3 regions of the Sulfurovum xiamenensis genome follow, and region 3 is predicted to be linked to each of the others. Evidence: riboswitches for the same ligand, from Rfam matches in the RefSeq annotation. Region 3 holds a riboswitch; each other region holds the start of a gene.

Region 1 (8,058 bases), on a different contig from region 3:
CATTACCTTTCTCTCAAAACTACAGCTTAATCCGGGAAAAGAAGACTTGGATGCACTCTATAAAGACCTACGTGTAAAGCCACTTTCTGAGAAGAAGGCCACAAAGATCAAAAAACAGATAGAGACAGAGGGTGAAACAGTGTTTACCGGAGGTTCCTCACTTGGACAAGTAAGGGTATTCAGAATAGAAGATGAGCATTATATCTATGTACAACGCATGCAGCATAATCTTTTGTTGGAAGATGACAGGGCAGAGAATTATTATTTCGAGATCGCTGTGGCTTTGGGTGTGTTTCTTATTGCGGTGCTTCTTATACTCTATCTGGCGGTTTTAAGAAAGCTCTATCCTTTAAAAAAATTACATAAACAGATACAAAGATTTGCACAGGGTGATATGCAGACACGGATTACCTATCTCTATGATGATGAGATAGGTAAGATCGCAAAAAGTTTTGATGATGCTATTGTGCATATCAATGCTCTGAGTACCTCTAAAAACCTTTTTATGCGTAATGTGATGCATGAGCTTAAAACACCTATTACCAAAGGGCGCATCGTAGTTGAAATGATGGAAGATGAAGCAAGTAAGAAGATACTTGTACGTGCCTTTGAACGGATGAATGAACTGATCTCAGAGCTTGCAGAGATAGAGAGAGTGACCACGCAAAGCTTCGAACCTACTTTTGAGTATGTGATGCTTGATGAAGTAATACGTAGAAGTCAAGAACTTTTGATGATGGCGAAAGATAATGTGACGGTAGATGTGAAAAATGTTGCTTTAGCCACAGATATCAAACTCCTTGCTTTAGCCATTAAAAATCTATTGGACAATGGTATAAAATACAGTAAAGACAAACATGTCACACTCAAAACCGTAGGGGACGGTTTAGAGATAAGCTCTAAAGGTGAGAAGCTGCAGCATCCGCTCTCTTATTATGTAGAGCCTTTTTCCCAAGAAGAAAAAAGAAGTTCAGGTTTTGGTCTGGGACTCTATATTGTGCATAATATCTTGGAAAAATTAGGGTGTGGATTGGACTATAAGTATGTTGATGGATACAATATCTTTGTGATCAAGGCAGGGGATGCCTGCCGTTTTGGTTAATTGAACCCTCTTAACAGCCTGCGCACTCATAATGGGTTTTTCAGAGGGTTCAATCCTTAAGTGCCTCAGCTATAAGCTCTAAAGGATTTTTAAAGATCGTCTCCACATCGGCATTGTTCATCGCTTCACTGAGCTGTACTCTACAGGCAGAGCATTCTGCACTGACATACTTGGCATTTGTATCTTTGATCATGGCTGCTTTAGGTTTTCCAGCCGCTTCTGCGAGATGGAACTTCTCGGTTTGCATGGTGACACCGCCAAACCCACAACAGCGGTTTGGATCGCTCATCTCTTGCATCGGATAGTTTTGCGCAAGTAGATTACGCGGTTCTTGCCAGATACCCTGTACTTTCCTTGCATGGCATGGGTCATGGTACGTGACGACATCATCAAACTTTTTACCTTTTTCTTCCAGTAGCTTGACTAGATCGGTATTGTTATAGAGCCATGCAGTGGCCATATGGATCTTCTCAGCTACTTTTTGTGCACGTTCTTTCCATTCAGGCATATCGTGATTTTCAAAGAAGACCTGCCAATCATGCTTTACCATGGCTGAACAGGTTGCTTCAGGGATCAACATGGCATCACATTCATCCATAAAACCTTCAAAGTATTCGATATTCTTTTTGGTCATAAACTCTACAGAATTCACATCTCCGGTAAAGTAAGCAGGTGCACCGCAACAGAGCTGTTTTTTAGGGATGAAGACATCGATGTTCAGTTTGGCCAGTATCTTTACCAAGCTCTCACCGATATCGGTATAGTTATAGTTGGCAAGACATCCGATGAAGATGGCGACACGAGGGTTTTTCTTCTCTTGCACGGGTGCTGGTATCTCTTCAGGATGGCTGTTTAAAAAGCTTGTTTTTGCCATGGATGGAAGCAGTCTTCCCTTTTTTACCATTGGAAGAGAAAACCTTGCTCTAAGCCCTCTGCCTTTTTCATCCACAGATAAGGCACAGGTTTTGAACATGAATCCAAGTTTCATCATCAGGTCCATGATCTTTCGGTGGCGAAGCAAGAAGAAAAATGCACGTTTGAACCATGCAATACCAAATTTGTCAGCAATATCTGCACGCACTTCTTCAATGACCATATCCGTTGCCAATGAGTTAGGACAGACATCGACACAGTTGGTACATAAAAAGCAGCTTTCAAAGATATCTTTTGCATTTTTATCTAATTCCAAATGTCCTTGCTGATAGGCACCTAAAAGGTCAATGAACCCACGTGGAGAAGTCGTCTCATCCGGGTTGACCTGGTGAATGGTACATACGGGGATACATTTACCGCATTTGATACAGGCTTCACTGGTATCGGTAAAGTTGAAAATCTCTTCTAATTGTTTACTCATAATTCCTCTTGTTCAAGGTTTTGTTATCTACTTTTTTAGAAAAAGTAGGAAAAAATCGTTGACCTTCTCGAATCGTTTCGCTTTTAAGGGTGTCAGGTCGACATTATTTATGGGGTATTATACCGTTTTTGAAAAACTTTTCTTGCTTTGGGCATACTTTTTCATATAGGCATCAAATGGCATCGCTATATTTCGTATAAGCAGTGTACCCGTAGTACTTACGGTGATCTTATCCTCAGTTATAGTGACTAGGTCTGCTTCTACAAACTCTTGCAAGGCTTCCAAGGCATCGGCAAAGTATGTTTTAAAGTCTATGTGATGCTCATTTTCCACCCTTTTCATATCTATGGAAAAGTTAGCCATAAGCTCCATGATCACTGCTTTACGAAGGTAGTCGTCATCACTTAGTTTTACCCCTCGCTCAAAGGGCAGTTTTCCTGCATCTAGTGCAGCCTCATAGACTTTCATATCTTTAGTGTTCTGCGCATAATAACGTTCACCTTCACCAATACTGGTAAGACCGATACCCACTAGGTTCGCGCCGCCTTTTGTCGTATAGCCTTGGAAGTTTCGGTGAAGTTCACCTTTTTCGATAGCCCCAAAAAGTTCATCTTCAGGTTTGGCAAAATGGTCCATACCTACCATTTTATATCCATTACTTTCAAAAAAGTCAATAGTGTATTGGAAGATCTGCAATTTTACGTCCGGTGTCGGCAGTGTTGTTTCATCAAACTTGCGCTGTGTTTTCATGAGCCAAGGTACATGAGCATAGTTAAAGACTGCCACTCTATCTGGATTGAGCTGTGTGGAGAGTTCAAGGGTCTTTTTGAAAGTTTCCAGAGTCTGGTAAGGTAATCCATAGATGAAGTCAGTATTGATAGATTTTATACCATACTTTCTGGCAAGCTCTACTGCTTTTTGCGTGAGTTCCAAAGGTTGTATACGATGGATCTCTTTTTGCACTTTCTCATCCAGGTCTTGTACACCAAAGCTGATACGGTTAAAGCCATGTTTCTGAAAGACTTTCATTTGATCTTCGTTAAAAAAACGGGGGTCTATCTCGCAGCTGATCTCAGCCTCTTGACTCCAGTTGGGAAATTTTGATTTGATATAGGTCACGATCTCATCGAGTTCAAAGGCTTTGTAGTACGTCGGTGTACCTCCGCCAAAGTGAAATTGTATCACTTCACGAGAGGTATCGATATGCTGAGCCAAAAGATCTACTTCTTTTTTCAGGTACTCAATGTACGTAGAGAGTTTTTTCTCTTTGGAAGTGAACACAACATTGCATCCACAAAAATAACATGCGGATCTACAGAAGGGTAGATGTACATACAAGGAGAGTTTCTCCTTTGCATTTTCCAGGTAGTGAATATATTGATCATAGGTAAAGTTCTCATTGAACTCCAAGGCTGTAGGGTAAGAGGTATATCTCGGACCCGGCTTGGAGTATTTACTGAACTTTTCGAAATCTATAGTACTCATTTAGTCGTTGCTGTCATTACGATGTGCATCCAACCACACCATAATACCTTTTTGTGCATGTAATCTGTTCTCAGCTTCACTAAAGATGACCTCTTCGTGTTTCTCAAAGGTCTCTTCACTCACTTCGTAGCCTCTGTATGCAGGTAAGCAGTGTAAGAATATGGCATCAGGTTTAGCCAATGACATCATCGTTTCATCTACCATATAGCCGTTGAATACACGAACACGTTCTTCTTTTTCATCTTCCTGTCCCATAGAGACCCAAGTATCTGTGGTCACGACATCACAATCTTTGACTGCCTCTTGAGGATCGTTACCAAAAGTGATCTTCGCGCCGCTTTGCTTGGCGATTTCAAGTGCCTCTTTGACGATCCCTTCATCACACTCATACCCTTTAGGTGTAGCCACTCTCAGTTCAAAACCAAGTTTCGCTGCAAGCATCAGCCAGGAGTGTGTCATATTGTTACCATCACCGACATAGGCGACCACAGGATCTTTGTCTTTACCATGTTCTATCATTGTGAGGTAATCTGTCATGAGTTGCACAGGATGGTAAGAGTCTGTGAGACCATTGATCACAGGTACTTTAGAGTAATTTGCGAACTCTTCAAGTTTTGACTGCTCAAAGGTACGTATCATCACCATATCGACCATACGGCTGATCACACGAGCCGTATCTTTCATCGGTTCACCACGCCCTAATTGTATGTCATTGGCAGAGAGGAATAGTCCCACACCACCAAGTTGGTAGATACCTGTCTCAAAGCTTACACGCGTACGAGTAGAACTCTTTTCAAAGATCATCCCAAGTGTCTGGTGTTCCATGTAAGGAACGAACTTACGTTGCTTTGTCTGTGCTTTTATCTTCTGTGCTAATGTTATCATCTCCAAGATCTCATCTTTTGTAAAATCTTTGAGTGTTAAAAAGTGTCTCATCACTGTATCCTCATATCTTTCAACCTTGCATAAATTATAGATAAGAAAAGGGTTGAAAATTTAAAAGAGATTATTCTACCATAAAAGGGTTGAAAGTTGTAGAGGCCTGCACTTTTTAGGTATGTGCAGGGGATAAATGGGTTATTTGTTTAAAAGTATGGCTGCTTCTTTTGCATGATAGGTGATGATGATATCCGCACCTGCACGTTTAAATGAAAGGAGTGTTTCCATCATCACTTTCTCATAGTCTATCACACCTGCTTTTGCTGCCATTTTGAGCATAGAGTATTCACCAGAAACATTATAAACAGCCAAAGGTAATGAAGTGTTGTTCTTCACATCTCTTACCACATCAAGGTAAGCAAGTGCAGGTTTGACCATCAGGATGTCTGCACCCTCTTTTTCATCTTCTATACTCTCTTGAATGGCTTCATTTCTGTTCGCAGGGTTCATTTGGTAAGATCTTCTGTCTCCAAAACTTGGGCTCGATTCAGCCACATCTCTGAAAGGACCATAATAGGCTGAAGCAAACTTGGTGGAGTAAGACATGACAGGAAGGTTTACAAATCCTGCTTCATCCAATCCGTTACGTATGGCAGTGATCATCCCATCCATCATACCTGAAGGTGCGATCATATCGACACCCGCTTTAGCATGGACAACGGCTTGTGCAGCCAGGTTGTCAAGTGTAATGTCATTGTCAACCGTGTGGAGTACCGGGTCAAGTACACCGCAGTGTCCGTGGTCAGTATATTCGCAGAAACAGAGATCCGTAACCACAAACATATCAGGGTGTGCAGCTTTGACCTCACGTACCGTTTGTGCGATGATACCATGTTCACACAGTGCATCAGACCCTACAGAGTCTTTAGTATCCGGGATACCAAATAGGATGATAGAGTAGATACCAAGTTTTTTGAGTTCACCGCACTCTTTGACGATCTCATCAATGCTCATTTGGAAAACACCAGGCATAGAGGCTACCTCTTCTTTGATACCCGTACCGTTTTTTGCAAAAAGCGGGTAGATGAAATCATTGACATTGAGGTGTGTCTCTTGAAGGAGGTCTCTTAGGACGGGATTGATTCTTTTTCTTCTAAAACGTGCGAACATAGTATTCCTTGATTGTTGTAGTGACTGATCATGTGAGCTTTTTACTGTAGAAACACAGCGTTAGCGTAGCAAAAAAGGGTTTTATTCTTTTTGCATGATAATTAAATATGTATTTTACACTAATTATGGATTATTAATTATTAATTGTCCATTCTTAAAGTATAATCTCATCATGATTACTATAGATATATCACAAATCGCTACGTTACCAACCAAATATGGCATATTTAAAATACAAGCATTTAAAGAAGTCACAAAAAATGGTGAAGGTAAAGAGCATTTGGCCATTTTTACAGATAACTTATCGGATGAACCGATCGTACGTGTACATTCTGAATGTCTGACCGGTGATGCACTTGGCTCAGTGAAGTGTGACTGTGGCGAGCAATTGCAATATGCACTGGAACTTATTGCAAAAGAGGGTGGAATGATCATTTACCATCGTCAAGAAGGACGGAATATAGGATTGCTCAATAAAGTGAATGCCTATGCTCTCCAGGATGCAGGTTTTAACACTGTAGAAGCAAACCATCAATTAGGATTTAAGGCAGATGAACGTACCTATGAAGTGGTTGAGTTCATTTTACATCATTTTGGCATTAAAAAACTCAAACTGCTGACCAATAATCCTAAAAAGATAGAGAGCCTGGGTGACATTGAGATCATAGAACGACTTCCTATCCAGATCACGCCTAATCCTCATAACGAGGGGTATTTACAAGTGAAAAAAGACCAGATGGGACATCTGCTTTAACGTCATTACTAAAAAAATATCAATTTTTATGATATACTCATAAAAATTGATAAGATAAATGCTACACCTGTTGTGAGGCAGGGTCAGAAAGCCATGGGTCTTTCATACTATCATTTGATAGTAACAGAGAAGATTGCCAGGTTACCTAACTTAATGTACGGAATAAAACAATAGGTTAAGATGACAGGCAAGTATACATTTAAAACACTCCATGATCAGATAAAGGCACAAGAGAGAGATTTTTGGCGTACCAACCTATTGGGGATAGGTGCAACGTTGCTTTTGCTTCCTATACCAATGCTTATGCCTCTTTTGATAGACGAGGTCCTGCTCGGGCATCCAGGGAAGATGACAGAATTCATTTCCAGTATCTTTGGGAATTCTGAAGTTTGGTTGTATATCTCTGTGATACTCGCAGTGATACTCACATTGAGATTTCTAGCATTTTTTTTGAATAACAAAAAAACTTTCTACGCAACTAAAATCACACAAAAGATAAGTTATCTACTACGACATCGAATCTTACATCATTTAGAACGTATCTCACTTTCAGAATATGAGTCACTGAAGTCGGGGAACATCGCTTCAAAGAGTGTGCAGGATGTAGAGAGTATCAGTGGTTTTTCCGGACAGATAGTTACCACACTCTTGAGTGCTTCTCTCATGCTGCTGGGTATTGCTGTGATCATGCTTTGGATGAACTGGGTCTTGGCATTATTGGTGTTTTTACTCAACCCTTTTTTCTTAGCTTTTTCTAAACTTTTGGGACGTAAGACAGGAGAACTGCTTCGACGTCAATATAAAGCCTATGAAATTTATCATGAACTCCTCAATGAAACTTTAGAACTATTTGTACAAGTACGTGTAAGTAACCAGGAACGAAGCTTCTTTGGTATTCTTCAGGGACATGCAAAAGAGATCGAGTCGGCATCACTTGACTATGGTTACAAAGCTTCTGTTGCACAAACTTCATCTACACTTTTGACCAATACGGTAGTGGATATCTTTCGAGGACTGGGTATAGCTGCAGTGGCATATTCAGATTTAACCGTTGGAATGATGATAGCTTTTCTTTTTTACCTTTCTACGCTTGTTTCTCCTATGCAGCAATTGATGGGATTGGTCATCTCCTATCAAACTATCAAACCGGCACTTGAACGTATCAATACATTACTTACTCTTTCCCATGAGCCACATTATCCACATGAGTGTAACCCATTTGAAGATAAAAAAACGACTTCCCTAGAATTAAAAGAGATATCTTTTTCCTATGGCAATGGGAAAGAAGTACTGCATAATATTAATTTAAAAGCA
Region 2 (8,058 bases), on a different contig from region 3:
GACTCAGACTCCATGTACCAGGGTGTGATATCTCTCCACGATATGTTCCATCTGCTTGCCGTTGGGCATAACCTTCTTCGATCCATAATCCTTGGTCGTAATCATAGTACCAAAGTGGAATGGTATTTGCTGTTGTTCCTGTGACGGATGGAAGTACTAAAGTTATATTATCAGATAAACTCAATGAGACATTATTCTCATCTTTTAATTCTACTGATGTAATGGCATAGGAGACAAATGGAACAATAATCCCATTGCTATTCTCCCCCTCAAAAGATCCAGGAAAGGTATCTCGTACTTCTGTTGACATGGTATCTTTAAAAGTCCAACGACTATAAACAATTCCATTATAGATATTTCCTACTGTATCTGTATGAATGGTACCTGCAGGTATTAAAACTGCACCACCTGTGGCTCCACTTTGGCTCTCATAAGTCCATACTCTACCATTAGTCCATTCCCCACTATAGGCATACATAGTATATTCTAGATAATTTGTAGAAATTGTACCATCTCCGGATGTCTCTGTGATCTGGATCTTGGTACTACCGAGAGGGTATCCCTCTTTTTCAAAGTTTACTACTGCTTCATCAGTAACCACTATATTATTAAGTGTATAGTATCCATTTGCATCGGTTTTTGTAGTACATCCGGCAATTGTGACTGTAACATCGGCTAGACCAGTACCTGAAATACTATCTTTAACCTGTCCTTGTTGCATTGCAGGCCCACTTTGACATACGGGTGCCGGTTCAGTTACGACTGGATCAGTTGGCGCAGGTTCAGTTACAATTGGGTCCGTTACGATTGGATTAGTTGGCGCTGGTTCCGTGACAGTCGGTTCTGTTGTGTTTGTTTCTGTTGGTGCTGGGTCCGTTACGATTGGTTCTGTTGGCACTGGTTCAGTTATGATCGGTTCCGTGACAATTGGTTCTGTAGGAACTGGATCAGTTACAATCGGTTGTGTACTTGCAAGTGTTGTAAATGTGTTGTCACTACTTACAATGAGTCTACCTCGCTCATCTTCAGAGACTGTTCTATAGTGATATTCTGTAGCAGCTTGTAAATTTGATAAGGTTACAGTACCTTCTTCTTGTACTGTAACTACTGAACCATACTTATTACTTGTACCATACTCTACAGATTTTGTAGTATATCCATAGGGATTCCATTCGATGGTGGCAGAATCTTCTGTAGCTGTGACAATGATATCAATCTTCACTACTTTTTCTGTTGGGGCTGTAGTGAGATCTGTTGTAGTTGAATCTGTTGTAGTCGCTGTTCCTCCACCGCCACAACCTGCAAGCAATGTTGCAAAAGACAGTATAAGTACATTATGTTTGATATTGTTAAGTCTAAACATTCGTTTATATTCCTTCTGTGTATGAACGTGTATTGTTGTGAAGAAAATATATTGAAAGGTAGGGGGAGGGAGTTCTTCTATGAAGAATTGAATAAACCACTATAAATATAGCATTACTTTGTTGTGTTCAACAAAGGCAACTAGGCTATCTCATGAATCATTATTATGAGACCCTTGGCTTTCCGTCCCTACTTCACAATAGGTTTAGCTTTTCTCACTAACTTGGTGGGAATTATATTGAAAGAGCATTACCTCAATATTACCCACATGCCTGAATTTTTATTAGGATTAGGATTATAAACTTTATATAAAAGTTATAATTTATTAAGAGACATCGTTTGAGATACGATATGTCAAAATAAATGCAACCCAGCTATCTTTTTTTCAAAAGACCTGAAGCTTTCCGTCCCTGCTTCACAACAGGTTTGGCCTAATACTTTTATTAATATAACTTATGATTAAGTAGTATCTTAAATCATAGTTGTACCGGAATAATACATAATTAAACTGAAAATAATATAAAATTAAAATATATGTTTATAATCAATTTATTTGATGAAATATAAATTTAGATTACTGTTGCTTCACCATTTTGTATTTTGATAATATAATATATTTAGCTATGATGTAATAATATAAAATATAAATATTTGGTAGTTTGGAGTGATTTATATGTGGACAGACAGAAGGCGTAAATCTTGGAAAAATGATATTTTTTCTGTTATCGGCTTAATTATAATTGATTCACTCTCTTTTTTTACTTCAGTAGGTATCGCCTATGCATTTAGTACATTAATCTCCTTTGAAGTGTTAAGTCTAGATTCCCTTGAACTTAGTACTTTAAAGGACTACGCTTGGCTGTCTATCATATATTTAATTGTTATAAGCTATGAAGGTTTGTATTCTAGAAGGGAAACCTTTTCAGAAGAGTCACGAATTCTTGTTAAATCACTTATTTTATCTACCACTATAGCTCTTATTATTGGATTTCTGGAGCATTTATCCATGTCATTCATTATCTTACTGTGGCTTACTAGTATGATGATCTTTCCTATGTTTAGACTCTATGGTAAAAATCTTTTATATCGTTTAAAAATATGGTATGAGCCTATTCTTATACTTGGGAATAATGGGCCAGGAAGAGAATTTGCTGATAAAATGATGAAAAACCATTTTCTTGGATATAAGGTAATAGGGTTCTTGGATGATGGTAGATCTCTTGAAAATAATGAAGTGCATATCCCAAATGAACATTATAAAGTTTTGGGTGAGATCAAAGACTACTGTGATATAGCAAGAAAATATCATGTCAATATTGCATTGATTTCTTTACCACATTTTGAGAAGGAAGAAATTTCTGCTTTAGTGCTTGAAGTAGAGCAGTGTTCAAGGCGTGTTATTATAGTGCCACATGCAAAAGGTATAGCAATGCAAAACACCAAACTTTTACATGTACTCTCAAACAATACATTTTTACTGGAACTCAATAATAATTTAAGAAAAAGAAATAATCTGTTTTGGAAAAACACTTTTGACATACTGATAGCACTGATCCTGTTACCTTTAAATATACCTGTCGTTATGATTATCGCTATTCTCATTAAAATTGATTCAAAAGGACCAGTCGTTTTTTCTCAAAAAAGATTGGGACAGTATGGTACATATTTTCAATGTTTTAAATTTCAGACCATGTATGAAAATAGCGATGAGATCCTAAAAAAATATTTAGAAGAAAATGAGGAAGCAGCAGCAGAGTGGAAAAAATACAAAAAACTTAAATCATATGACCCCAGAGTTACAAGAGTAGGGAAAATACTTAGAAAAACATCTTTGGATGAACTTGCTCAGATTATTAATGTGCTTAAGGGAGAGATGAGTTTTGTGGGTCCAAGACCTTATCTCCCCAGGGAGAGAGAAGATATGGGGAAACAAGCCAGTATCATTTTAGAAGCTAAACCAGGTATTACAGGCCTATGGCAGGTTTCAGGCAGAAATAAACTTACATTTGATGAGAGAGTGACACTTGATTCATGGTATGTATATAATTGGTCATTATGGTCAGATATATTTATACTGATCAAAACGATTAAAGTAGTTTTGAAAAGAGAGGGGTCTTGTTAATTAACACTCCCCTTACAAATATTTTCAGTCATCTTTAAAAACCCTTACTTTGATAAATTGGACAAATAACAGGCCAATAAACAGTGAATTAGTCACTAAATATCTTTTCCACAATCTTTTGGGGTCTTGAATCAACCTATAAAGCCATTCAAGTGAATAGTTTTGCATCCATTGTGGTGCTCTACTTTTTAAGTTAGCATATACTTCTAATGCTCCTCCTAAGCCTATCATGCAGCTATTGATTTTATTTTTATGCTCAGACATCCATTTCTCCTGTTTTGGACATCCAAGTGCTACAAAAACAAAATCAGGATTATGCTTGTTGATGATCCTTACTATATGCTCTTTTTCTTCATGTGACAAAGTTCTAAAGGGGGGTGAATATATATGTAGTTTTAAGTTTGGGAACTCATTCTTGGCCTTTGATACAATAGCCTTTAATACTTCATCGGTTGAACCGTATAAGAAAATTGATAAACCTTTTTCTTCAGAAATATGCATAAGATCAGGCATTAAGTCCATACCTGCAACTCTATCCTGATCTACACTGTAAAGCATCTTCATGGCTTTAGCTAGGGGCATACCATCGGGTGTTGCGATATCAGAACTATTCACAATGTTACAAAAAGTTTTATCCAAATATGCTTCGATCGCCATATGTACATTTGAAATGCAAACATAACTAGAACGACTGTTTTTAGAAAGATCTAAAATATTACCAATGAGTTCTTCGTAGCTACCGGTATTAATCAAAGTGTTAATAACTTTTCTTTTTTTCATTCATAATTTCCTTATAAATAGAGGGATACACTCTGTATTTTTCATAACCTGCATAAGTAAGACATAGCGTAATTTAAATTCAGAATTTAAAATTTTAGGGCTACAATTTCAATTTTCTTCTAACAAACTCCATAATTTTATTTTTTTTCTGGTTTTTATCACTTGTACCATAGCCGTAACCATAGCCGTAACCATATCCATATGAACTTGAGGATGCATCTACAGAATTGATCACTAAACCTATATGTTTAAGATCATGTTTCTCGACTAAACTGTTTAAGTCTGTAACAAATGATTTCTTGGCATAATTCTCACGAAAAACAATGAGATTTAGATCAGCATATTGCATAAGATGCATCGTATCTGTTACCAGACCCAGTGGAGCACTGTCTATAAAGATATAGTCATAAACTTCTTTTAATGTATCTATCAATTCATCCAATTTATCTGATAGAATAAGTTCTGAGGGGTTTGGTGGAATAGGCCCAGAAGCAATAATATCCAGGTCTTGATATTCTGTTGACTGAATAATATCTCCAACCTTATGTTTTCCACTTAAATAAGTACTTATTCCAACACTATTAGATGCATTAAAATAATGATGAAGCGTAGGTTTTCTCAAATCTAGATTGATGACTATGGATTTATAATTTGCCATTTGAAAAACAGCACCTAAATTCGCTACAGTAGTACTTTTCCCTTCACCTGCAACAGTTGAAGTGACTAATATAACATTTGCTTGGTTTACTTTTTGTGTAAATTGTAAGTTTGTTCGTAAACTTCTATAACTCTCTGAAAAAGGTGATTTGGGATCTTTAAAGACTTCAAGTTTAATTACATTTTGCTTTAATGCAGGAAGGATACCATAGATTGGCAATGTAGTTAGATCTTCGATATCTTGTTTGTTTTGTATTTTATCATTCATGAAGTGACGTACCAGAGCTTGTACAATACCTAAAATAAGACCAAGCATAAGAGAAATAATAAGTATCATAGAAGGTTTCAAACCAATAGGTATAGGGCTGTGATATGCATTGTCAATGACTCTATAATCTGAAAGGATTGCTACTTTGATCATTTCATTTTCAGATTTTTTTCTAAGAAGAAATTTATAGGTTTCTGCATTTACTTCGTAGTTTCTTTGTAGATTAATGAGAATTCTCTCTTGTGTGGGGAGTGATTCAATGTTTTTATCATAGGATTTTTTTAATTTTACAAGATTTGCATTCCTATGTATCAAACTTGACTTTAAATTTTGAACATTTAATATAAGTTTCTTTATAATATATCGGATTTGCTTTCGTACGGCAATCAAACCGGGATGTTTAGAGGAGTACTCTGCCTGTAATCCTTCTTCTTGAATCTGAGCTTCTTGCAGCTTGGTGATAAGGGCCAGTGTAGAAGGATCATTCAATTCTATTAACAATGGTGCCATTGCATCAAGATTTTCCCCCTTGTCTATAAAGGCAAGAAGGTTTTTCATTAACATCTCTTTGAGTTCATTCTGTGAGAGTTCAATATCAATTTTACTTAATTCCTCAATATATGTTGCCCCCTGTAATTTTGGATCAATAGCTTTATTCTCTATTCTGTAGTTTTCTAATTTTTTTTCAGAATCATCTAGTTTTCTTTTTATCTCTTTGAGTTGTTGATCGATAAAGTTTATGATTCTGTCATTACCTTTAGTCTTCTCAGCTACACTTTGGAGTATGAAACTTTCAGCAATTTCATTAACAAAAGCATCTGCTCTTTGGGGGATGTTATCTTTATAGGTAATATTGATAAGTGGTGCATCTAAGGTGACTTGTGTAATCTCGAGATTACCTTTTAAGTTTTCAAATATTCGTCTGTTATTTGTAAATAAGATAAAATAAACTGGTTCTGTTATTGTACTCTTTGTTTCAACGGTTAATTCAAGATAGGAATTTTTAAGAGGTTCGCCATAATGATAGATTTGTGTATCATCAAATTCTATCAATTCTTTACCAAACAGTACATGCGATATTTTGCTTATAACTGTATTGTCCACTTGAAGATGGAAACCATCTTCTACAGGAATAAGTTTAATTTTTCTACCTGTGATCTTTCTATTTAATACAGTAACATCTTTAATTGTGACTGGTGAATTATTATAGAGTTCAACTTGTTTAAATCCACTATCTATGTAATAGCGTGTATGAAAATTTATTTTATTAAGTACTAGATTATTAACATGAAAAGTTTTTAAGATTTCTATATCTTTATCTACATTCGAACTTCCAAACCCAGAGAATGCTCCTTCTAAAAAGTCAGCTTGGGTCATACCTCCTGTTTTTCCACCATCAACAGATTTGACTTCAATCGTAGCAGAGGAACTGTAAATGTCTGTTTTAAAATACAGAAAAAAAGACGCTATTATTAATGCAATGAACGTAATGAATAAAATCGACCATTTGTATTGCAAGACCGTCTGAATAAGTTCTTTGACCTCAATTTCATCATTATTCAATGTACGATCATTGCTTTTTAACATCGTCTTATTTCTCTACATCTCTTTCATTAATCACCTAAGTATTTAACCTGAACTGCTGGTTGTATAATATTTCCTATGAGTTGTAGTCCCGGATTAGTTTCACTGATTCCAACATTGATAGATTTTATATCATTTGGAGCTACATAAACTATGTCGTTAGGATAGATCATTAGGTTGGCTAATTTGATCGAGTTTGGACCTGTTAGGTCAACAGTCTCAGTATAGACTTTATTGTATCTGTTTTTTAAAACAACGATGGCATGTCTGTTCGCAGAATCTGTCAGATCACCTGCTTGAGCCAACAATTGTAAAAGTGTAGCTTTCTCGTTAAAGAGTCTTACTTCACCAGGTTTTTTTACTTCACCTAGAATGTACGCTCTCTTGTTTAGCACTTCCAAATAGAGTTCCGCATCTTCAAGAAAGGCAGAATATGCTTTCTCTATCTTTTGTTGTGCCGCTCTTTGAGAAAGTCCGGCAACATGTACATTTTTCACAAGTGGTAGTCTAACATATCCATTTGCATCAACTAATACACCTCTTGTATCTTCTCTTTGGCTTGCAGTACTTGTTGTACCAAGTTCAGGATGATTATACATCGTAATAGATATTCTATCATGTGGTTGGATCTTATATTCATATTTGGCAACACTGGTTAAGTCAATCACCTGTTTCCCCGCATTCGGTTGACTTATATTTGTATCATGGAATAAAACAAAGTCCTCTTTAGTTGTACACCCTGCCATTGCAAGAGCCGCTATTATAAACATCGCTACACGTTTCATGATATTCTCCCTGATAAATTAATATGTTTTGAGTATATCACAAATATAATTAACAAGCAACAGTATTTTCTAAGTTTATTTAGAATTATTATTTTTTAATATTGTGTTTAAACTGATACATCATGATGGAAGCTGCAACCCCTACATTAAAACTCTTCACCCCTTCTGTCATCTCTATGGTGACTACTTCATCACAGAGATGCAATATTTCATCTGACAAGCCTAAACCTTCATGCCCCATGAGCAGTACCCATTTGTCTACGACTTTGACAGAGGAGAGAGGTATAGAGTCAGCAGTGACTTCTGCTGCATAGATACGGTATCCATTTTCTTTGAGGGTTAGGATAGTTTTTTTTATATCATCATAGAGATGTGTTTTGAGCATACTTACATGTCCCATGGAGACTCTAAGTGCCCGTCTGGAGTAGGGGTGTGGTCCCTGTGAAGGCAGTAAGTATGAGTTTATCCCTATAGCCGCAGCAGAGCGTGCGATGGAGCCT
Region 3 (8,058 bases):
ACCATATAAAGATATCCGTCATGATAGCAAAGTCCTGCAGTATCAGCGACACGATGTTCAATCACATCAACGATCTTTGAAGGAGAAGGCATCAATCTTACTACAGCAATGAATGATCTTTTTTTCTTGTTGGATTGTTTGGCCAGATAAATACTGTTGCCAACTTTCGTGATACCTTCTACCCCTGATTTTTTACTAATCAGCGATAACTTTTTTCCATGATACATGGTATCCAAAGGAATTTCCTTCTTTTCACCTGTCTGAGTATCAACAAGCAACATTCCTTTATTTTCAACTGCAAATATCATCTGTGACTCTTCACATACAACACCTTCTAGATCATACTTTCCTAACTTTGTGTGTTGGAGTATCTTTCCTTTTCGAGAGATCTTATAGTAGGTCCCTTCATCATTGGCGACAACAAGTGTATCATCGCTGCTGCAGTAACTTATACCAGAAGCTTCCGGGATGTGTGCGATCACCTCTCCCTCTGGGGAAGCACAGGCACTTACCAGTAATACTAAAGGAACTAGAAAATAATATTTTATATATGGCAACCGAATTCTCTTCCGAGTTTCAGCAACTCCGGGTTTATCTGGTATTTTTTATACGCTACTTCTTCTATCTTTTTATGGTTGAATCCACCATCACCATAACAGATAACTGAACTCTTATTTCCCTCAAGCAATCCATTTATAGCCTGGGTCACAAAATGAAAAGCCATAAGGCGGTCATACACGGTAGTATTCCCTCCGCGTTGTATGTGACCCAACACTGTAATACGGGATTCTACTCCTAGCTCCTCTTCAAACCACTGTGCGACTTCTTCAGAGTTTTTCAAAGCTTCAGAGACCACTGCGATAAAATAGTCTCTTCCCTCTATCCTCTGTTTTTGAAAACATGATTTATAGTTGTCCAGATCATAGGGAATTTCCGGTATTAAGCACATCTCTGCCCCAGAGGTCAGTGCTGAGACAAGTGCCAGGTATCCAGACTCTCTACCCATCGCTTCTATGACAAATGCACGGCTAAAGGATGATGCCGTATCTCTGATTGAGTCTATGGCATACTTAATGACATTGAGTGCTGTATCTACCCCAAGACAGTACTCTGTTCCAGCAATATCATTGTCGATAGTAGCAGGGATACCGGCAAAACTTAAACCTTCACTCTCATCACTCAATGCCTGCATCCCTTTAAATGAACCATCACCACCCAAAACGACCAAATATCCTATGTTATGAGATTTTAGGTTATCAATTGCCTGTTTACGATAGGATTGTTCCATAAAACGTTTTGAACGGGAAGAGTGTATTTTGGTACCTCCTCTGGAAATAATACCTGCAACATCACTGTAACATGCCTCATAGATGTTGTTATCTATCAAACCATCAAAACCATGATCAACGAAATAGGGTCTAAGTCCTTTTCCAATGCTGTATTCAACAAAACGCTTTAAAGCAGCATTCATTCCTGAAACATCACCACCGGAACAGAGTATGGCTATATTTTTCATCCTACGCCTTTTATAAAATGATTATAAAAAATTATACCATTAAAAGTATTCAAAGTAATTCAGTTAAAAAATATGTATAATAACTTTAGAGGTATCCGTATGAAAAAAAAGTCCAATAATTATTCTGAAACATTACAACAGATCAAAGCTATCATCAATGATGCATCTTATGAAATCGCAGAGGAAGATAAGAATTTTATCTACTCTGATGAAGCCAGAGGGGTAAGACTTCAGCTTGACTATCTCAAAGCAGAGGTCAAGATGCAAAAGCAAGGTGTTGATCATACGATCGTTGTCTTTGGCAGTGCACGTATCGTAGAATTTGATGTGGCGTTAAAAGCATTGAAAAAGATCGAACAAGAGTTGGAGAGTTCACCTCAATCAGAAGCACTTCTATTTGCCCTTAAAAAAGCGGAAAGTAGTGTAAGAAAGAGTCATTACTATGATGAAGCCCGTAAATTCGGTCAACTGGTGGGGAAAAGCGGTAAATGCCCTGAAGATGCGCACGTCACCTTAATGACAGGAGGTGGTCCGGGTATCATGGAAGCAGCAAACCGTGGAGCATCTGATGTAGGTGCCAAATCTATAGGTCTCAATATCGAACTGTCACATGAACAGTTCCCCAACCCATACATTACGCCCGAACTCTGTTTTCAATTTCGATATTTTGCTATGCGGAAACTCCACTTCATGCAACGTGCCAAAGCACTGGTTGTCTTTCCCGGTGGTTTTGGTACCATGGATGAACTCTTTGAAGTATTAACACTGATACAAACAAAAAAAACACCCCCTATTCCCATTATTTTACTTGGTAAAGAGTATTGGAATCGTATGATTGATTTTGAATTTTTAGAGGAAGAAGATGCCATTGAGCCTCATGATCTAGATATCATAACTTACGTCGATAATGCAGAAGAAGCATGGCATGCTATTATCCAATGGCATAAAAAAAATAAAACCCCCCTCTTTTAAACACGCCCATAAAACAAAAAGCACCATTACGCTATAATCGCGGCAATATAATAGATAGGAATGGAAGTTATGAGCGAAACAACCGAAAAAAAAGCAGTATATAATCCAAAAGAAGTAGAAGACCATTACTACGAGATATGGGAAGATCGTGGCTATTTTGAGATAGAGGGGAACAAAAATATCCAAGAAGATGGCAAGAACTTTGCGATCATGATGCCTCCTCCAAATGTCACAGGAAGTCTGCACATCGGTCATGCACTTACATTTACACTACAAGATATCATCACACGTTATAAAAGAATGGATGGATACAAGACTCTTTGGCAGCCCGGCACCGACCATGCCGGTATCGCAACACAGAATGTCGTAGAGAAGCAACTGCTTGCTGAAGGAACGACTAAAGAAGCCCTAGGAAGAGAAGCTTTCCTTGAAAGAGTATGGAAGTGGAAAGAGTACTCAGGCGGTACGATCGTTCACCAGATGAGAAAGCTCGGGGTTTCACCTGCTTGGAGCAGAGAGCGTTTCACCATGGATGAAGGTCTTAAAGAAGCGGTAAAAGAGGCATTTGTCCACCTCTATAACGAAGGTATGATCGTACAGAACAACTATATGGTCAACTGGTGTACCCATGATGGTGCACTTTCCGATATCGAAGTGGAGCATGAAGAGGTAAATGGTAAGTTCTATCATATGAACTACCATTTTGCTGATGGGAGTGGACATGTCACTGTAGCAACCACCAGACCTGAGACGTACTTTGGGGATACGGCGATCATGGTGCACCCTGAAGATGAGCGCTACAAAGGTATCATCGGTAAAGAGGTGATCCTTCCGCTTACTGACAGGAAGATAAAGATCATTGCTGATGAACATGTTGATATGGAGTTTGGTACAGGTATCGTAAAGGTCACCCCTGCACATGACCAGAATGACTACGAAGTAGGTAAAAGACATGACCTTGAGTTCATTACAGTCTTTGATGAAAAAGGTATCCTCAACGAATACTGCGGTGAGTTTACCGGTATGGAGAGACTTGAAGCCAGAAAGCCGATCGTTGAAAAACTTGAAGCAGAAGGCTACATCGTCAAAATTGAAGATCACCAACACCAGGTAGGACACTGCTACAGATGTAAAAATATTGTTGAACCATACATCTCTAAACAATGGTTCGTTAGAAGTGAAGTCGCTAAAAAATCCATCGAAAAGACCTATGCGGGTGAAGCACAGTTCCACCCTCCTCACTGGCTCAACTCTTACAGAGCATGGATGGATGAGCTTCGTGACTGGTGTATCTCAAGACAGCTTTGGTGGGGACATCGTATCCCTGTATTCTATTGTGATTCTTGTGATCACCAGTGGGCTGACAAACACGATAACCCCGAAGCTTGTCCTCACTGTGCTAGCACCGAGATCCGCCAGGACCCTGATGTACTGGATACATGGTTCTCTTCTGCACTTTGGGCCTTCTCTCCACTTGGCTGGGGAAACAATGGCAAGATGGAAGGGACATACAACGACAGTGACCTGGCTGACTTCTACCCGAACTCGCTGCTGATCACAGGATTTGATATCATGTTCTTCTGGGTAGCTCGGATGATGATGATGGGTGAGCACTTCAGAGGTGAACTGCCATTCAAAGATATCTATATGCACGCGCTTGTTCGTGATGAACATGGGGCTAAAATGAGTAAGTCAAAGGGTAACGTAATTGACCCACTTGATATGGTTGAAGAGCACTCTGCAGATATCATCAGATTTACCCTGGCATTCCTTGCAGTTCAGGGACGTGACATTAAACTTGGTGCAAAGAATCTTGAGCAGTTCAGAAACTTTACAAACAAGCTCTATAATGCTTCAAATTTCCTGCAGATGAATGTAGATACTTTTGCAGATCTGAAGGATATAGAGATCAAGACACCGCTTGGTAAATATATGCAAAGCCGCCTCTCTCGTGCAGTGGAAGAGGTACGTGAGACACTGGAAACATATAAGTTCAACGAAGCAGCAACAGCACTCTACCGTTTCGTATGGAATGAATTCTGTGACTGGGGTATCGAATACTCTAAAGCAAGTAAAGAGTCTATCGCAGAACTTGGTGCGATCTTCAAAGAGACGCTCAAGATGGTTTCTCCGTTCATGCCATTCATCTCTGAGCATCTCTACCATAAACTCTCTGGTACTGAATTGGAAAGTGGTGACTCGGTCATGGTGATGAACTTCCCTAAAGAGGTTAAAGCGGATGCAGATGCAGAAGCGACGTTTGCTATCATCGAAGAGACCATTACTGCGATAAGAAGAGCCAAAGTAATTATCGATATGGGTAACTCCAAGATCGCAAAGGCATATGTCAAACTTGGAACAACTATCGATACGGATGTAGCAAAACCATTTATCCAGAAATTGGCAAAAGTAGAAGAGATAGAATTTGTAGATGCAAAAGTAGAGAATTCTGTAACAGACGTATCTGACAACCTTGAAGTCTATATCCCGACTGAAGAGATCGACCTAAGTGCGATCATCGGTAAACTTAGCAAACAAAAAGAGAAGCTCGAAAAAGAGATACAAAAACTCAGTGGCATGCTAAATAACGAAAAATTTGTAGCCAATGCACCTGAACAAGTCATTACAGAGAACAGAAAAGCGTTAGAGGATGCAGAGGCTAAAATGGAAAAAGTTCAAAACGAACTTGCAGGGTTTGGTGCATAATGACTCCTCTAGCACAAGAAGCGTACAACGCATTACTCGCAAAAGAATACGACAAGGCTCTTGAACTCTACTCTGCTCTAGAAAAACAAAAGGACCCTGTATCCTACTATTACCTTGGGTACCTCTATTTTAGAGGGCTTGGTGTCAACCAAGACACGAAAAAAGCCTTTGACTACTATCTGGAATCAGCGACCAGAGAAGTACCTTTGGCACAATTTGAAGTGGCATTAATGCTTGAAAATGGTGAAGGTTGTGAGAAGAATGAATCAGAGGCAGCCTTCTGGTATGAAGAAGCAGCCAAAAGAGGTAACATCGATGCCTTTAACAACCTAGGTGCCATGTACAAAGAAGGTCGTGGTGTACATCAGGATTATAAAAAAGCATTCATACTCTTCTCTAAAGCAGCTCAGGTAGGTAATGCAAAGGCCCAATTTAATCTAGGCGCACTCTATGACATGGGATTAGGCTGTGAAGAGAACAAAGAGAAAGCCATCGAATGGTGTAGAAAAGCTGCTTATCAAGGCCATGAGATGGCAAAAGGTATTATCAAACGTATGCAGCAAGATGGGCAGATCGTTTTTTAAAAGTGTGATGTAGAACTCAGTACAAAAGCGCTTATTCAATAGAGATCATCTCATTGATCTCTATCGTCTCTCCAGACCCATACCTTGTATGTAGCCTGGAATACATTATTAAATTGTATTATCTGAAGTATTAATATCCACCGGTGTTACTTCACCTGTCAAGACTTCAACATTATCTTCCTGATCCACAACACCATGAAATACATCACCTAAGTACTCTGCCGTAATAAGACTGTAATTTCCTTCACCAAGGAATGCCAACGTAAAATTACCATCCGTCATATTGACATCGGCTGCACTTACAGAATTCAGAAAAATACTACCATTCTCATCAGCAACTGTTTCATCTGAATTATACTCACCAGACTTGTAGCTATAAACAACTAAAGAAGAAGACGCATATTTTTCTGCATCTGCATCTACTACTGTTCCATTAATCATACCTGATAGTTCAGTAACAACTAATCTGATAACCGGCTTCAAAATATATTTTGTATTTTTCGTTGAACTGCCTGTAACCACAATTGCTTTATGTATGTCAAAATCAGCAGTCACTGCAATTTTTGCATCAGCTGTAATATCAAATGCACCTTTACCCTTATAACCACTTTGCGTTTCCGCACCACTAGGGGTAAACAATGGGTAAGAAACATTATCAATTGTTATATTGCAGTCTGGATTACTTTGGATTTCAGCTGGTGTATCTTTTGTAGGAATAGCCAACTTAAAACGAATCTCCTTATAGTGTCCAGCAGGAAGTACTAAATCTCCCAAATGCAGTGATTTACCATTTTGAAGATCAAGTAGATTGAAAGTTTTCGGCTCAAATTCTTCAGCATTGACCCAATTTCCCTCATAATTGTATTCAATACCGATCACAGCAATATTGACCGCTGTTACATTTCCTTCTAATTTTGGTGGTGCATCTGTCATGCTTAGTGATAAAGTACCGGTTGGTGTAGAAGATGTACCACCGCCTCCACAACCAGAGATGAGTGTCATAAGTGTGAACGATACTATCATACCGATCAGAGTCTGAAATCTTTTCATAAATATCCTTGTGTAATTGAATGTTGCACAAAAGAAGTAAAATTCATTTTGGTAGTCTGGCGATCTTCATATGTAAGACCCATGACTTTCCGTCCTTGCTTCACAGCAAGTTTGGCACAACAAAATAGGGTTGAATAAATAATATTTAAAGTTCAAACAGGTAAAGAGAAAAGACAGCATAGTACATCATACGCACATATGGTATTTGGCAACCTGGCGATCTTAAGATTAAGACCCATGGCTTTCCGTCCTTGCTTCACAACAAGTTTGGCACAACAAATAGTATTTAAAATATCTCTTTAACGTATAAAACATGCTTATTATATAAGATAAATGATTAAATAGCTCTTTGAGCGTGAAGAAGAATCATAGGCTAAGATTTATTTATTGAGTTTCCCCACTTCTAATAAGTGAGGAATATGTGGCCTAAGGCAGTGTAGTTGATATTGTTTCGTCCGTAATGTCCTGGTTTGTTGTTTCACCTGGCAATACAACGATATCATCAAAGTATCCTAAGATGTCTTTAAAAGTACCATTAACATCCTGTGAAGTAACTACAAGATCATATGTACCTATAGTAAGCCATGGTAATGTATAGCTTCCGTCAGTAGCATCTGTACTTAAAATTGCTTTTCCAAAATTATTGGTTGCATTTGATTCATTAGAATCCCAGCTTCCATCTTCGTAAGCATAGACAATTACTGATGAAACATTTTCATCTAAATTCAATGTCATTGTACCATTGATCTCACCTACTTCTATATTATCAATAATCTTGATAGTAGGATTTAACTTATAGGTAACATTTACATTCTTCTTAACATTACCGGTCACAGTCACAGATTTTCTTACATCGAAATCAGCTGTAACATTCACTGTACCACCGGCTGGTATCGTAAATCCTCCGATTGCTTTGTAGCCTGTTTGATCACCGCTTGGAACTTCTAAGGGTTGCATGCCACCAACAACCAGATCAACATAACACTCATTTGTATTGAGTACAAAACGTACATGATCTATCTCTCCTGCGGGTAACTCAACTTTATTTAATAGTGTCGTGTTTCCGTCTTGCAGATCGAGTAAATTAATGGTTCTTGATTCATTTAGGTCCACATCTTGCCAACCATCACTGCTATCTGCATATTGGTAACGCAGTGCATCAAAAGTTACATACACACCTTTTACATTTTTATCATCAGTAGGTGCATCTGTTAGACGCAGAGCAACTGT

The links. A riboswitch is a leader RNA that binds a small molecule or an ion and turns the genes downstream of it on or off. The one in region 3 is predicted to bind cyclic di-GMP.
Region 1: linked by a shared signal. The riboswitch ahead of PF327_RS02405 (ABC transporter ATP-binding protein) and the one ahead of PF327_RS03430 (DUF4382 domain-containing protein) in region 3 are both predicted to bind cyclic di-GMP.
Region 2: linked by a shared signal. The riboswitch ahead of PF327_RS09260 (hypothetical protein) and the one ahead of PF327_RS03430 (DUF4382 domain-containing protein) in region 3 are both predicted to bind cyclic di-GMP.

What each region holds. Positions count from the first base shown of each region.
Region 1 covers NZ_JAQIBC010000001.1:462,514-470,571, reverse strand. Annotated here, with positions in the region: gene PF327_RS02435 (ArsS family sensor histidine kinase) at 1-1,102, shown strand, start outside; gene PF327_RS02430 ((Fe-S)-binding protein) at 1,152-2,456, opposite strand; gene hemN (oxygen-independent coproporphyrinogen III oxidase) at 2,574-3,941, opposite strand; gene argF (ornithine carbamoyltransferase) at 3,942-4,877, opposite strand; gene hemB (porphobilinogen synthase) at 5,019-5,990, opposite strand; gene ribA (GTP cyclohydrolase II) at 6,163-6,744, shown strand; cyclic di-GMP riboswitch class I at 6,795-6,893, shown strand; gene PF327_RS02405 (ABC transporter ATP-binding protein) at 6,925-8,058, shown strand, end outside.
Region 2 covers NZ_JAQIBC010000007.1:53,507-61,564, reverse strand. Annotated here, with positions in the region: gene PF327_RS09260 (hypothetical protein) at 1-1,363, opposite strand, end outside; cyclic di-GMP riboswitch class I at 1,496-1,582, opposite strand; cyclic di-GMP riboswitch class I at 1,724-1,803, opposite strand; gene wbaP (undecaprenyl-phosphate galactose phosphotransferase WbaP) at 2,036-3,484, shown strand; gene PF327_RS09250 (WecB/TagA/CpsF family glycosyltransferase) at 3,509-4,264, opposite strand; gene PF327_RS09245 (GumC family protein) at 4,365-6,776, opposite strand; gene PF327_RS09240 (polysaccharide biosynthesis/export family protein) at 6,803-7,558, opposite strand; gene PF327_RS09235 (TrmH family RNA methyltransferase) at 7,647-8,058, opposite strand, start outside.
Region 3 covers NZ_JAQIBC010000002.1:62,913-70,970, reverse strand. Annotated here, with positions in the region: gene PF327_RS03455 (SdiA-regulated domain-containing protein) at 1-557, opposite strand, end outside; gene PF327_RS03450 (6-phosphofructokinase) at 545-1,516, opposite strand; gene PF327_RS03445 (LOG family protein) at 1,616-2,488, shown strand; gene PF327_RS03440 (valine--tRNA ligase) at 2,558-5,194, shown strand; gene PF327_RS03435 (tetratricopeptide repeat protein) at 5,194-5,778, shown strand; gene PF327_RS03430 (DUF4382 domain-containing protein) at 5,887-6,828, opposite strand; cyclic di-GMP riboswitch class I at 6,876-6,954, opposite strand; cyclic di-GMP riboswitch class I at 7,033-7,110, opposite strand; gene PF327_RS03425 (DUF4382 domain-containing protein) at 7,255-8,058, opposite strand, start outside.